Regions from separate parts of the Paenibacillus sp. FSL K6-4396 genome, predicted to be linked through region 1. Evidence: riboswitches for the same ligand, from Rfam matches in the RefSeq annotation. Region 1 holds a riboswitch; the other holds the start of a gene.

What was found. Region 1 has a riboswitch for FMN ahead of MHB85_RS17395 (DMT family transporter). Riboswitches for the same ligand answer to the same signal wherever they lie in the genome.
Region 2: it holds a riboswitch for FMN, as region 1 does, so the genes downstream of both, ribD (bifunctional diaminohydroxyphosphoribosylaminopyrimidine deaminase/5-amino-6-(5-phosphoribosylamino)uracil reductase RibD) here and MHB85_RS17395 (DMT family transporter) in region 1, are expected to answer to the same signal.

Annotation. Positions count from the first base shown of each region.
Region 1 covers NZ_JBBOCR010000001.1:4,023,532-4,031,035, forward strand. Annotated here, with positions in the region: gene MHB85_RS17375 (amino acid permease) at 1-752, opposite strand, end outside; gene MHB85_RS17380 (amidohydrolase family protein) at 1,275-2,645, opposite strand; gene MHB85_RS17385 (CGNR zinc finger domain-containing protein) at 2,766-3,317, opposite strand; gene MHB85_RS17390 (DinB family protein) at 3,462-3,962, shown strand; FMN riboswitch at 4,047-4,200, shown strand; gene MHB85_RS17395 (DMT family transporter) at 4,345-5,325, shown strand; gene MHB85_RS17400 (amidase) at 5,647-7,143, shown strand; gene MHB85_RS17405 (DUF1989 domain-containing protein) at 7,292-7,504, shown strand, end outside.
Region 2 covers NZ_JBBOCR010000001.1:4,581,020-4,588,523, reverse strand. Annotated here, with positions in the region: gene MHB85_RS20025 (spore germination protein) at 1-1,627, shown strand, start outside; gene lysA (diaminopimelate decarboxylase) at 1,732-3,063, shown strand; gene MHB85_RS20015 (peptidylprolyl isomerase) at 3,310-3,741, shown strand; gene MHB85_RS20010 (hypothetical protein) at 3,854-5,161, shown strand; FMN riboswitch at 5,330-5,496, shown strand; gene ribD (bifunctional diaminohydroxyphosphoribosylaminopyrimidine deaminase/5-amino-6-(5-phosphoribosylamino)uracil reductase RibD) at 5,820-6,923, shown strand; gene ribE (riboflavin synthase) at 6,946-7,504, shown strand, end outside.

The DNA.
Region 1 (7,504 bases):
TGCTTAACTTCTTCTGCCGCTGTGGAGACCGCATCAAAACCGATATAAGCAAAGAATACGGTTGCTGCTCCCGCAGTTACACCTGAGATACCAAAAGGCAAAAATGGCTGCCAGTTGGTTGGCTCTACATAGAAGACACCCACACCAATAAAGATTAACACCACGATAATTTTAATGGCTACCATGATGCCGTTCGCACGAGCCGCCTCTTTTACCCCTCGGGTTAGCAGGAAGGTGATAATTAACGTAATGACCGCAGCCGTGATATCAAAATAGGTTCCCTTTTCCGGGCTGAACGCACTCGTCAGTGCATGTGGTAACTCCAATCCGAATCCGGACAATAACGTCTGGAAATATCCAGACCACCCGCTGGCTACTGCCGCACTCGCGAATCCATACTCCAATATTAGATCCCATCCCAGAATCCAGGCAATCACTTCGCCAAAAGCCGTATAGCTATACGTGTACGCACTACCCGATGCCGGTATGCTTGATGCAAATTCCGAGTAACATAATGCCGCGAATGCACATATGATACCTGCCAGTAAAAATGATAATACAAGTCCGGGTCCGGCATACGTTGCGGCAGCTACACCGGTCAGTACGAAAATGCCTGTTCCAATAATGGCACCTACCCCGAGTGTGGTTAAGTCCAAGGGACCGAGCGCCCGTTTTAATGCACTGCTGTTATCGCCCTCCGAGGCAATTGGTTTTTTACGAAATAATGAAGATCGATGTTCGTTCTCACGCATAGTCATGTTCCTCTCGTCATGAATCTTGAATGTGCTATGGATGTAGCAGAGATTAAATGGTTTCCCATCTGTTCTATGAAAAAGTCATTTGTTCTATCTTATCGATCACCTATAAAAACCTATCGAATTCTACACGTTATCGCGTTGCTTGGTTAAATTTATTTTTAAGGATCTCTTATTTTGTTCTTTTTTCGCGAAAATTATCATGAACTGTTGCACGGGGTTGAATATGAAAATCGATTTAAAACAAAACTGCGTATAATTTATATTATGCGCAGTTTTTATAAGCCTTATTTTATATAAAAAATATCCTTAATGCCTTGTTATCTGAAGTTACGAGAATGAGAGCTTTTTTCGTCTTTTTCCGCTGTCTCTTCTTCCGTTATCCTGTCTATTTCGACGATATGCAAGCATGTAAAAGAGCCACATCGCATGATATGGCTCTTCCTTTCCTCTTTATACAGCTAAAGGTGTATATGAAAATACGAAGTAAATATTTCTTGGCTTTTATGAAAAAGCGAATTATGAAAAAGCAATTCTCTCCGCGTCCGACATCCGGTATTGGGATAATAAATAATCTTTGCTCTGCATTGCCGCATGACGAATCGCATCTAAATCAACATTCAACAGCTTACCCTCTCGCTTCACAAGGCGACCTGCCACAAACACGGTATCCACATTGGATGGATTAGCGAACTGAACGACAGCGCCGATTGGATCATGAACGGGGAACATATTCAGATCGGTGGTACGAATCATGATCAGATCCGCTTCCTTTCCTGGGGTCAGCGTTCCGACCTTCTGCTCCAATCCTAATGCTTGGGCACCAGCCGAAGTTGCAAATCTCAGTACTTGGCTGGACTGCAAGTTCAACTCACCAGGCATCTCACCCTGCTGCAAAAGTTGTTCATTGGCTCTGGATCGTTCAGCTTGAAGTGCAAACTTCATCTGCGAGAACATATCTCCGCCTGTGGACGTTACCACATCTACACCAAGTGTAGGGGTTCCCCCATGTTCGAGAAAATAGCCGGTGGCCGGATATCCATGACCCATCATCATTTCAACCTCAGGTGTGACCGACAAGGAAGCGCCGCTATCTGCCAGCATTTTGTATTCATCCATGCCCATGGTGTTACCATGAACGATATTCACCCGTGGACTTAACAGTCCCGCTTCGTACAATTGACTAATCGAGCGATCCACAGATCCCCAACTGCCAAATCCTGCATGCATGGAACAGATGGCATCCAACTCTTGTGCTAGCTCGATCTCTTTTACCGTTGTATCCCAATGACTGAACTCCGGACCACGAATGGCAAGCCCATAAGTAAGCAATTGATCCCGTGATGAAAAATAACGTTCTTTGACTCTTCTCACATCATTATTCGAATACGTGAGTTGACTATCCCGATTCCAGTAGTCGGTCTCACCAGGGACTCCGTGAGCAAATACCGCCCGAATGCCAGCATCCTGAAGTCCACGAATCAATTCATCCGTATGGTCAGGGGAATACGGCATGCTCCAATCCATTACTGTCGTAACTCCTGCATTAAGCGCTTCCAAGGAACCAAGCAGGTTGGCAATATAACTATCTTCTGGACGGAGCTTGCTCCCCATCGCACCATAATAGAGATTCTGCAAATAAACGGGTAACGACCAGTTGGTTCCCGCTGTTTTGACAAGGGATTCCCACATATGCCGATGCGTGTCCACCAGCCCAGGCATAATAATCATCGATGAAGCATCAATGACCTCCGCACCCGGAATATCCAGGTCGGGCTGGATCGCCATGATCAGTGAATCCTGAATCAGAACGTCCGCCCTCTTATACTGTCCAATTCGAGCATCCATCGACAACACACAGCCATTTTTCAACAGATAACTTGTCCGCACAAGACACATCTCCCATCTAATTTGGTTTGAAAGACGATCACATCCTGCTTACGAATCCGTACTGCTTCTGACTATTTTTTCGCTAGTATATATACATTATATAGTTATTGTTAGTATTTATCAATTTTGGGATTTGTGTTTCGCCCGAAATCTTCTGACCTTCATCAGGTTGCCGCACATCTTATCATCACAGTACTTCTGTGTTCTGCTTCGGGTATCATCATAGAACATCCAGCGACAATCCGAATTATCACAGATCCGAATCCTGCCCCCTTCTCCCTCCACCAAAGTTATTGCAAAGTCAGCAGCTACCTCAGCCATAACCTGTTGCCAATGAGCTTCTACAGCTATTAGTTGGAGTTTCAGTCCCTGATCAATTGTAGTCAATGTTCTTTTTACATGCCCTGCTTCCATAACACCATTCAGCCACTGTTGCTCTTCATCCGTTAATGATGCTCCAGAAGATAAGCGAGCTCCAAGAGCCATCAATTCGTTCCTGAAGTTTCTCATCGACAACTCATCTTCTGGAGATGCAGGGACAGAAGCGTTAAGTTGCCATCGATCCAGAAAGTCTTGCTGCCAGCTCGCCTTCCCGAGTCTGTCCTCCGATCGATCTCCCCCACGCCAGTCGTGATAATCGCTGTTTACAAAATCGGTCCAAAGTCTGTCCATGTCTACCTCCGTTTAATGTAACTACCTTAAATCAATAAAGGTGGTTACACCCTGTCTTTGATGTGTTATATTAAGTGTAACCTCATTAATCAGTTTTAGCTAGTTACATCATACATCACAATAATTCTCAAGGAGGAAACGGCAATGACGAAAACAACAGCATTAGATGTGTTACTGATTCAAAAGGATAATACATGGGATCAATGCAATTGGATTGTACCTTTGTCGAAATCCTTGGAGGGTCTTACAGCAGAACAAGCAGCCTGGATTCCACCCTCAGGGGGATTAAGCATCTGGCAGTTGGTTAACCATATGTATTATTACAACCATCGCTTATTGTGTCGCATGCAAAGTAAGGAGCCTACCCTTCCTGCTGTAGACTCCAATGAATACACATTTGGGAATCCGGGAGATGCAACGGATGCAGCTGGTTGGAATACACTGCTACAGGGTACAACTCGATTAGCCCAGCAGTTGCGAGATCAATTGGCTGCACTCGAAGAGTCAGATCTTGAAGCCGCATATATGGACTCCGAAGAGAAATGGGCACACGAACTGGCTCGATGGGTACTCCATGATGCGTATCACGCAGGTCAGATCGTGCTTCTTCGCAGACAACAAGGAAGCTGGAAAATCGTTTTCTAAAAAAAATGCTTGAACTGCTAGCGCTTACAGGAATAAGATGAACTTATTAATGTTACAGCTTGTTTAACACACTATATAATTGAATAGGATCTTCGGGGTAGGGTGCAATTCCCAACCGGCGGTGATGTTCTTAGGAACCAGCCCGCGACTCGCTATTTGTTCTTAACGAAGGACATTTAGCGACTGACTTGGTGTGAATCCAAGGCCGACGGTACAGTCCGGATGAGAGAAGATCAACACATTGACATGCCGTTCACGGGAAGGCCTCTTTCCTGACGCATGTCCTTGGATGAGCCCCCGTTTATTTGGTATATACCAAAACGGGGGCTTCTGTCGATTTTGCCAACTGAAGATTCCGTGTTCTGACGAAGGAGTCCTGAATATGGAAAAGACATCAGCAGCATCACCTGTTTACCGCAAGGAACGAAGTAATACCGGATTCTGGCTTGTAGTTCTCGGCGCCGCCTTATGGGGGGTCGACCCACTCTTCCGCATTATTTTGCTAAATACGATGACATCCACGCAGATTGTACTGGTGGAACATATCATCGTCAGTCTTATTGCCATTCCCGTGCTATGGAAATTCCGGTCTGACCTGAAAAACCTGCGCGCTCGCCACTGGATTGCCGTGATTTTTATCTCATGGGGAGGTTCAGCACTTGCAACGGTGTTGTTCACCATGGCACTAACACATAACGATCCGAACACAGTTCTATTATTGCAAAAAATGCAACCACTCTTCGCTATCGTGCTGGCTAAACTGTTATTGAAAGAAACGTTGCCTCGTCGCTTCGGTGGATTGTTCTTCATCGCATTAGCAGGAACCTACCTGCTTACATTTGGCTTCACATTGCCATTAGGTAACTGGGACAACTGGATTCATGCTGGAAGCTTGTTATCCCTTGGGGCCGCTGCCTTATGGGGAGGTTCAACCGTTATGGGACGATTGATGCTGGGTCAGGCGCGTTACGAAACCGTCACCTCTCTTCGTTTTGTCGTTGCTCTCCCGCTCCTGATTTTTATGACGTGGAACGAAGGTGCGGCATGGACGTTTCCGTCCGGAACGGGTGAACAGACCGCTGTCATCCTCAACATTCTCGGTCAGGCATTGTTACCAGGTTTGCTCAGTCTTCTGTTGTATTACAAAGGTCTGTCGTCAACCAAAGCTTCTGTTGCAACACTCGCAGAACTTAGCTTCCCGATGGCGGGTGTGTTGGTGAACTGGATCGCTTTCCGTACGCTGATTACATGGGAGCAGTTGCTTGGTTTTATTTTAATCTGGGTGGCCCTCTTCGCCATTTCCAGACAGCAGGAAAGATCATCCACTGCGACTGATGCGGCACCGAAGCTGCGTACAGAGTAAGTGGATATATCCGAGGTTCTCATATAAACAAATAGTCAAATATAAAAATAAAACCATTGCACATCAAATTAGATGAGCAGTGGTTTTTTATTTCCATTTCTCGATGTTACTCAATCATTTTCTCAATTAGCAATATGAGCTATTAACCCTGTGCTTTATTTTATTTTGATATCGCAACTCCTTCCTCTTTTCCATTCGACCCATACCGAATATGCTAATCATCGCACTACGTCTCTTCTATGTTTTGTCTTTTGTCCAATCCGATGGTACGATGACATATGGAATAAACAGATGAATTATATTCAGAGAGGAACGATCATAATGTCTTCATTCTCATATACCTCCTACGACGCCGTAGGTTTGGCTGAACTGATCCGATCCCGGGAAGTATCCCCGGTTGAATTGCTGGAAGCGGCGTTTGCACGCCTTGAAGAAGTGAATCCGCAACTTAATGCAGTTATTCGTACATATGAAAATCGCGCACGGGAGGAAGCCAGTTTGGTTCGCCCTGGAGAACAACCTTTTGCCGGTGTGCCCCTACTCCTGAAAGATATCTCGCAATCCTTGGAAGGTGAATTTCTGACTTCAGGCTCCCGTCTGTTCAGCGAGCATCGGGCATTACGCAATTCCAATTTTGTCACTCGACTCCGTGATGCGGGTTTTATCATCATAGGACATACGAATACGCCCGAATTTGGCTTGAAAAATATTACGGAGCCCCGCCTCCATGGTCCAAGTCGCAATCCCTGGAATATCAATCACTCTCCCGGTGGATCAAGCGGTGGAGCCGCTGCCGCTGTAGCTTCGGGTATTGTTCCTCTGGCCGGAGCCAGTGACGGAGGCGGTTCGATTCGTATCCCGGCTTCCTTTAGCGGATTGTTTGGATTGAAGCCAACTCGCGGGCGCACTCCTGTAGGACCGGGAGTTGGTCGTCAATGGCAAGGCGCATCGATTGATTTTGCCCTCTCTCGCTCGGTTCGGGACAGTGCTGCATTGCTTGATACCTTACAAGTCATACAGCCTGAAGCTGCATTTCATGCGCCACTCTTTCCAGGCAGTTACTTGGCAGATATGAGCTATCCACATCAACGCAAACTGAAAATTGCATACACAACCGATTCGCCCGTAGGTACACCCGTCAGCGTAGAAGCCAAAGAGTCTGTACTCAAGCTCGTTCGCTGGTTGGAAGATCAAGGTCATCATGTTGAAGAAAAACTCAGTCCAGTCAATGGAGTTAGGTTGATGGAAAATTATTACATGATGAACAGTGGTGAGATGGCCGCGATGATCTCTTCCATGGAACGATCCATGGGTCGGGCTCTGACCTCCGATGATATGGAGATTGAATCCTGGGTTCTGGCTGAAGCTGGAAAAAAGGTGTCCGCCGCGGAATTTGTACATAACTTAGCTGAATGGGATGTAGCTGCAGCTCAGATGTCCACCTTGTTTGAGCGTTATGACTTCTATGTCACACCCGTTAATGCTTTTTCTGCGCCTAAGATTGGAGAATTAACACCTCAAGACGAACAGATCCGTAATCTGATGCGAATTAGTGAGTTGGACAAGACCCAGCAGCAGCAACTCATTTATGAAATGTTTGAGCCCAGTCTTACGTATACACCTTTCACCCAGCTTGCAAATCTGACCGGCCAGCCTGCGATAAGTGTACCTCTTCATATGACACCAGAAGGTTTGCCAATGGGTGTACAGGTTATGGCAACCAAAGGCCGTGAAGACTGGTTGCTGCATCTCGCTGGTCAGTTGGAAACATCCGAACTTTGGATTGGGATGAAAGGTAATCCTCTGTTCCCAGCATAAACGCAATATTTTACACGTTTCTGATGAGTAATCTTTCATCCACTCTATTCTTATTTTTCATATTCGCATGCCTACATTACTTGCTATAGTGCATGAAAGCAATGTCGTCTCCGCATACTGAAGTAAAAAGACATCGGAGGAGACAGTGATGAATTCAACGGAATCTCATAAACAATCTATTCACATTCCTGCCAAGACAGGCTACGCTCTTAGAGTGAAAAAAGGCTCACTGATCCGTATAACTGATTTGGAAGGGCAGCAAGTGGTTGACTTTGTCGCTTATGATGCACAGAATATTAATAATCGGCTTGATCCCGGGGTAACCCTCGATGTCCTGCGCAATTACAGAATTAAACCGGGG
Region 2 (7,504 bases), 560 kb from region 1:
AGGTATAACGGAAGAGATGTTACACAAGTCTGCTTATGAGATTCAGAAGGAAGAAGAGGAGAAAGCGTACAATAAGAAAAAACAAAATGAGATGTCCGACAGCATTGAGGAATCCGTACAATATTGGCAGGAAAACGATGATATCTCCCCACGTATGAGTGAAAATAAAAACACGCTCAAGCAAGTTCTCGGACTTGGGGAATCCTTTGACGTGGATATGAGAGAGATGGTGCTGGGTGGCAAACATGTGGGATTGCTTCTTTTAACGGGTTTCGCCAAAGATGAGATCCTACTGGAAGTATTAAAAAGGTTAACATACCTTACGCCTGATCAGGTATCCGAGCACGCACTAAAATCTTATTTCGACTCATACATTCCCCATATACAGGTGGAAAAAGTCGAGAAGATGAGTGCGGTCATCAACAAGGTCCTTACGGGTATGAGTGCATTGTTCGTTGAAGGGGATCGCTCGGTCCTGATTATGGATACCCGGAGTTACCCGGTACGTTCACCCGAAGAACCTTCATTGGAGAGGGTAGTCCGAGGTTCCAGAGACGGCTTTACCGAAACGCTCCTGACCAACGTAACATTAGTGCGTCGCAGAATACGCGACCCTGGACTAAAGTTTGAGATTATGCAGGTGGGGCGGAGAACACAAACGGACGTCTGCGTGGTGTACATTGATGATATTGTGGATAAAGTGCAGGTGGACTCAGTCCGTGAGAAAATTCAGCGGGTCGATATCGATGGTATTCCCGCCGCCGATAAACAACTGGAGGAAGCGATTATCAACAAAGGTTGGAATCCGTTCCCACTCGTCCGTTATTCGGAACGACCCGATGTTACAGCTGCTCATTTGCTGGAAGGACGAGTCGTCATTTTCGTAGATACATCCCCCAGTGTAATGATTCTGCCTACGACCTTCTTCGACCTGTGTGAACATGCGGAGGAGAACAGACAGACGGCACTGATGGGAACGTATCTACGTTGGGTGCGTTTTGCAGGGATTCTTATTTCACTGTTTCTGCTACCACTATGGCTTCTCATGGTTATTGAACCTTCGATTAAACCGATGGGACTCGACTTTATTGGTCCACAGGAAAATGTAAAGCTGCCGCTAATTCTACAGTTCCTCCTAATCGAACTTGGTGTCGATTTATTACGGATGGCAGCGGTTCATACGCCTACACCTCTCGCATCGGCCATGGGCCTGATCGCGGCAATTCTGGTCGGGGATATCGCCGTGAAAACAGGATATTTTGTAAATGAGGTTGTACTCTATATGGCGATCGCAGCCATTGGAATGTTTGCCACCCCGAGTTACGAGCTTGGACTTGCCAATAGGCTGGTCAGGTTGTTTCTGCTCATTGCAGTAGCGATATTCAAGGTTCCTGGATTGGTCGTGGGCAGTACACTGCTCATATTGGCACTCACCGTTCACCGATCGTACAATTCTTCGTATCTCTGGCCTTTTATACCGTTTAATGCAAAGGCCCTGGGCAACTTTCTATTCCGGCTACCCCTGCTGGAAAATAAAAAACGTCCATCATTTAACAAGACCCGTGATAACACCAAAATGTCCGATGATCCGGACGGTGAACTGCGAAAAAGTAAAAAACACAAATGATCTTCCGAAAAATCCATTCATCTCGCTGCCTAATTTGATATACTGGTGTAAAATCATTGGAATAGCAACTGTTCCAGTATACAAAAAAGTGAGGAATGCAGATTATGTATTTACATGGTACAAGTAAAATAAATGCGCAAGGGCATCTGGAGATTGGCGGAGTGGATGCAACAGATCTGAAAGAACAATTCGGAACTCCACTGTACGTTGTGGACGAGCAATTGGTTCGCGAGCGTTGCAGAGAGTACATGGAAGCATTCCGTGCTTCCGGATTGGGCTTCCAAGTGGCATACGCAAGTAAAGCATTCTGTGTAATGGCGATGTGTGCACTTGCAGCTGAAGAAGGACTTTCTCTGGATGTTGTATCTGATGGTGAACTGTTTACTGCACTGCAAGCAGGATTCCCGGCTGAGCGCATTCACTTCCACGGTAACAACAAAACGCTGGAAGAGATTAAAATGGCTCTTGATGCAGAGATTGGATGCTTTGTTGTTGATAACTTCAATGAATTGCATCTGTTGCAGGCTGTAGCAGCGGACAAAAATCGTAAAGTAAACATTTTGCTTCGTGTGACGCCTGGTGTTGAGGCCCATACGCATGAATATATTTCCACAGGTCAAACGGATTCCAAATTTGGATTCGATATCGGCAATGGTACAGCATTTGAAGCGATTGATTTGGCTTCCAAGCAGTCTAACCTGGTATTGCTCGGTGTGCATTCCCACATCGGTTCCCAGATCTTCGAAGTTGAAGGCTTCCAGATGGCTGTTCAACGTGTTGCTGAATTTGCAGCAAGTGTATATGAGCGTCTTAATGTTGCTTTCAAAGTGGTTAACCTTGGTGGTGGATTCGGAATCCGTTATATCGATGGAGATACGCCACTTGAAGTTGCACAATATGTGAAGGCTATTACAGATGCCGTTAAAAATCATTTTGCTCAAATCGGCTATGCCGTACCTGAGATCTGGGTTGAACCAGGCCGCAGCATCGTGGGTGAAGCGGGAACAACGCTGTATACCGTTGGAACAAGCAAAGACATTCCAGGCGTGCGTAAATACGTTGCCGTTGATGGTGGTATGACCGATAACCCGCGTCCTGCTTTGTATGAGTCCAAGTACGAAGCTGTGTTAGCCAACCGTGCGAATGAGGCTGCTCAGGAAACGGTATCTGTTGCGGGTAAATGCTGCGAGAGTGGCGATATGTTGATCTGGGATCTGGACCTGCCAAAAGTGGAAAGTGGCGACCTGCTCGCTGTAGCTTGCACAGGCGCGTATAACTACTCCATGGCGAGCAACTACAACCGGATTCGTCGTCCGGCCGTTGTATTTGTCAAAGACGGTCAAGGAGATGTCGTGGTACGCCGTGAGACGTATCAGGATATCATCCAGAATGACCTGGTACCAGCACGCATTGGAAAACAACCAGTTACTCGCTAATTCGTCAAAAGATAATGCGATTCTGCATTATTCAAGATAGCAATCTTAAAGTTGAAGCAGATGAAAAGGGAACTTCCTTTTTTGTCTGCTTTTTGCGTATTTGAGCTAAATCATGAAAAAAGTTGCCGTTTTTTTTGCGATCCAGACATTTTCGGTGTACACTAAGAAAAGTGCTGTAATGCTTGACCCAGGGTCATGCGTTCTGGCACCATTAACGATGGTCAATACGAAAGGAGTCATTTACATATGGCGAAACAAGCGAAAATTAAATTGGCAAACGGCGGAGAAGTTCTGATCGATCTGTTCGATCAAGAAGCTCCAAACACAGTAGCAAACTTTGAGAAACTGGCTAACTCCGGTTTCTACAATGGTCTTACATTCCACCGCGTGATCCCGGGCTTTGTAGCTCAAGGCGGATGCCCTAACGGTAGCGGTGCAGGTGGCCCAGGTTACACAATCAACTGTGAAATTAACCCGAACAAACATGAGCGCGGAACACTGGCTATGGCACATGCTGGCCGTAACACAGGTGGAAGCCAGTTCTACATCTGCTACCAACCGCAACCACATTTGGATGGACAACATACTGTATTTGGTAAAGTAACTAAAGGTATGGAGTTCGTGGACGCTTTAGAAGGTAAAGACAAAATGGAAACTGTTGAAGTTGTAGAAGCTTAATACCTTCACCTTAACTGGATCCAAACATGAAGTGCTTCTTTTATAGAAGCACTTTTTTTATTTTTTACATATTTGAAATCGTTGATTAGAAAGGATGAATAAAACCTTGGATATGGTTACTCAGCTATTTTTGTTAAAACAAATTTATAGTGAGCGCACGTTGTGGGATGAAGAACTTCAGGCATCGCGGCATTTCGTTCCGGATAGTCTATCCGTAAAGGATCGAGAAGCGCTTGAGGCAGCCGGGCGTGAACCGAATCGATTTGTACGTCCGCAACATGATGAAACGATTGCTGAGCTGAAAAAAGTTGCAAATCAATGGACGATCAATGATGCAGCGCAGGCTTTTGTATCCTCTTTGTGGTCCGCACCCATGATCTGGCGCTCGTTGCTTACGGGCAAGCTTATTGCGAGCAGTATGCCAAGCCATGAACATACGCCATATCCATCTTCGAACACTTGCAAGATTTGCGGATTAAGTGCAGATCAAGCAACCGACACGACGCTGCAATGGTATTGGCGGATGACCAATGGAACCCCATTGGATGGTGATCCTTTTGGATATGTGTTGGCACTTCGAGAGCTGACTGCCGCGCAGGAACTTCCAATAGCCAATGATTACGACCGCTGGACATTCCGTGCGGTGTTAACGGTGCTGCGCGAATTACCTCCCAAAACTCGTTACAGCAAGGCAGCAGTAGCACTCAAGAAGGAACGTCTTTTGCCTACACAGAAGGAATATGCGTACCGTGATTTGCTTGAGACGTTAGCTCTGATTGGCATATTGGATACGCTGGAACATCCTGGAATGATAACGGAATTCACTTCTTACATGCAACGTGACGCACGCCCCAATGTTCGGGTTGAAGTTCAGGCTCCTCTGGCGTGGTGGGACTCATCTGTCGGAATTAATGAGAACAACCTGAACAAGATATTTCATGATTTTGATCTAAATAATATATCTCTTGCGGATAAGCCTGATGAGAGTCCAGCTGTAAAGGACACGATCTTAGGGGCATTGGAGAAGAAGAGAAGTGTTCGTGGAAAAGTACCAAAGGCATCTCCTGATGCAGGTACCGGGGAGGTACAGTCTGGAGATGTGTATGCTGTTCGGGTCCGGGAAGGTGTATGGGTGACGGTGTATTGTCATGAAGTCAGAGACAAGCGTGTCATCGTTGAATATTTGGATGGAGTCTTTCCAGAGATGCCGGGAAAAACAGATTTGCATGGGACGTTTCGACCGAGAGCGAATGGACGCTGGAAATGCTCGGCTATTGCGATCGATTCCACAAGTTGGGTCAGAAGGGTGGCAAGAGAGTTCCCGCTTCCGACTTCGCCCCTGCAAGAACCTGACCGTATTCCCTTTCATAATGCCAAAGAATTAAAGCATATGGCGAGCTGGTGTTTTCCTGATATGTAGAATGATACGATTGATATGAAATGGGCCTCCAAGCCAAAACCGTGCCTCCTTGAGAGGAAGCGGTTTTTTGTTGTTTCTTAGCTTATTAAAAGTTAGTATGTGACAAAAAGGAACAAAAAACAATTGATTTTTTGGCATTAAAGTGCTAACATCCAAGTAATAACGAAAGCAATCCTTCAGGGCAGGGTGCGATTCCCTACCGGCGGTGATGCAGGAATTGTAAGGACACATGTCCAGCACTTCATGCAAAGTCCGTGACCTGTCTGCCCTTGGCAGATGGCTGATCTGGTGTAATTCCAGAACCGACAGTATAGTCTGGATGGGAGAAGGAGAGGTGCAGACCTAACAGGTTTGCATTCAGCAGGAGTATTGCTGCACAGTCACGATTTGTAATGTCTTGCACTGTGCAGGGAAGATCCGGTTACGCCGGACAGTTCCATACATATGCCGCACTATAAAAGCTCTTTACCTGTAATTGATGTTCATTAAGGTATGTGTCTATTTTCACTTGCCCGAAATGAGGTTTTGGGCAAAGTGTTGGCGTGCTGTATCCATTTCACTCCTGCTGGTGACATTTGTCTCTCATCATCCCCATCGAACTGATTGTTCGACGGGGATTTTTTAATAAACAAGACTTTAAACCGCGGGGTGAACGGATTTGGAAATGATCAATGATGAATTTTATATGGCACTGGCATTGGATATGGCGGAACGAGCACAGGGACAGACGGGGATCAATCCGGTCGTTGGATGTGTAGTTGTGAAAGAGGGTCGTATTGTAGGCCTGGGGAGCCATCTGAAACGTGGAACCGGGCATGCAGAGGTGCATGCACTTAACATGGCAGGCAGTGATGCAGAAGGAAGTACGGTATACGTTACACTTGAGCCTTGTAGTCATTATGGCAAGACGCCACCTTGTAGTGAACGCCTGATTCATGAAAAGGTGAAACGTGTTGTGGTATGTTGTGAAGATCCAAATCCGCAAGTATCCGGCAGGGGCATAAGCATGCTTCGTCAACAAGGCATTGAAGTTGAAGTTGGCGTACTGCGTGAGCGTGGAAGACGCATGAATGAAAAATTCATTAAATTTATTACAACAGGTCTACCTTTTGTGACACTGAAGACGGCTACTACTTTGGATGGCAAAATTGCTACTCGCAGCGGAGACAGCAAGTGGATCTCTAACGAGCCCGCTCGTGAGATTGTGCATGCCCTTCGTCATCGTCACCAGGGAATTATGGTTGGTGTCGACACAGTGATTGCCGATAATCCGGAACTTACTACCCGTTTGCAAGTCGAAGGCATTAGTCCAGTGCGCATTGTGGTGGATTCCAAGTTACGTCTTCCCGTAGGTGCCAAAATGGTTAAGGATGGTCTTGCTCCAACATGGGTGCTGACAACAGACGAAGCCAGTCCTGAAGCTGCTGAACGTTTGGAAGCCTACGGCGTCGAAATTATACGCTGTGGTCCTGGACCACGTGTGGATCTGTTAAACGGACTTAGCAAGTTGGGTGAGCGTGAGATTGGTTCGATTTTGCTTGAAGGTGGAGGCACCTTGAATGGAGCCATGCTGGAGGCACGGTTGGTCGATCGACTGCTCATGTTTATCGCTCCGAAGATTGTAGGCGGTTATGATACACCTGGTAGCTTCCGCTTCGAGGGTGTGGAACGTATGAATCAGGCGATTCAATTGAATCAGTTGGAGATCGAACAAGTTGGAGATAATATCAGCATTGGCGGTATTCCGGTGTGGCCTGAATAAATAAAACAGGGGAGGCGGCAGCATGTTTACCGGTTTGGTGGAAGAAGTCGGTCAGATCCGGCGTATTGGTCGGAAAGGCGAAGCGATGGTCCTGAATATCGGAGCTTCCGCCATCATGGACGATCTGAAGATTGGTGATAGTGTAGCAGTGAACGGCGTGTGCTTAACTGCGACAACACTCGAAGGTGGAGGTTTTACCGCCGATGTAATGCCTGAAACCTATCGTCATACCAATCTCAGTCAGCTGCAATCTGGCAGTAAAGTTAATCTGGAGCGGGCCATGCAATCCGGCGGTCGTTTTGGCGGACATATCGTTCAGGGCCATGTCGATGGTACTGGAGTGATTGGCAGTATAACACGTGATCAGAATGCGATTGTGTTTGAGATCAAGCCTGATGATCACCATTTGTTCAAATATCTGATCCCCAAAGGATCGGTTACACTGGATGGCATTAGCTTGACCGTTGTCCATACATCGGATACCGCATTCACGGTTTCCATTATCCCGCATACCATTGGTGAAACTGTACTAAATGTGAAAAAGACAGGGGATACCATTAATATCGAATGCGATATTTTGG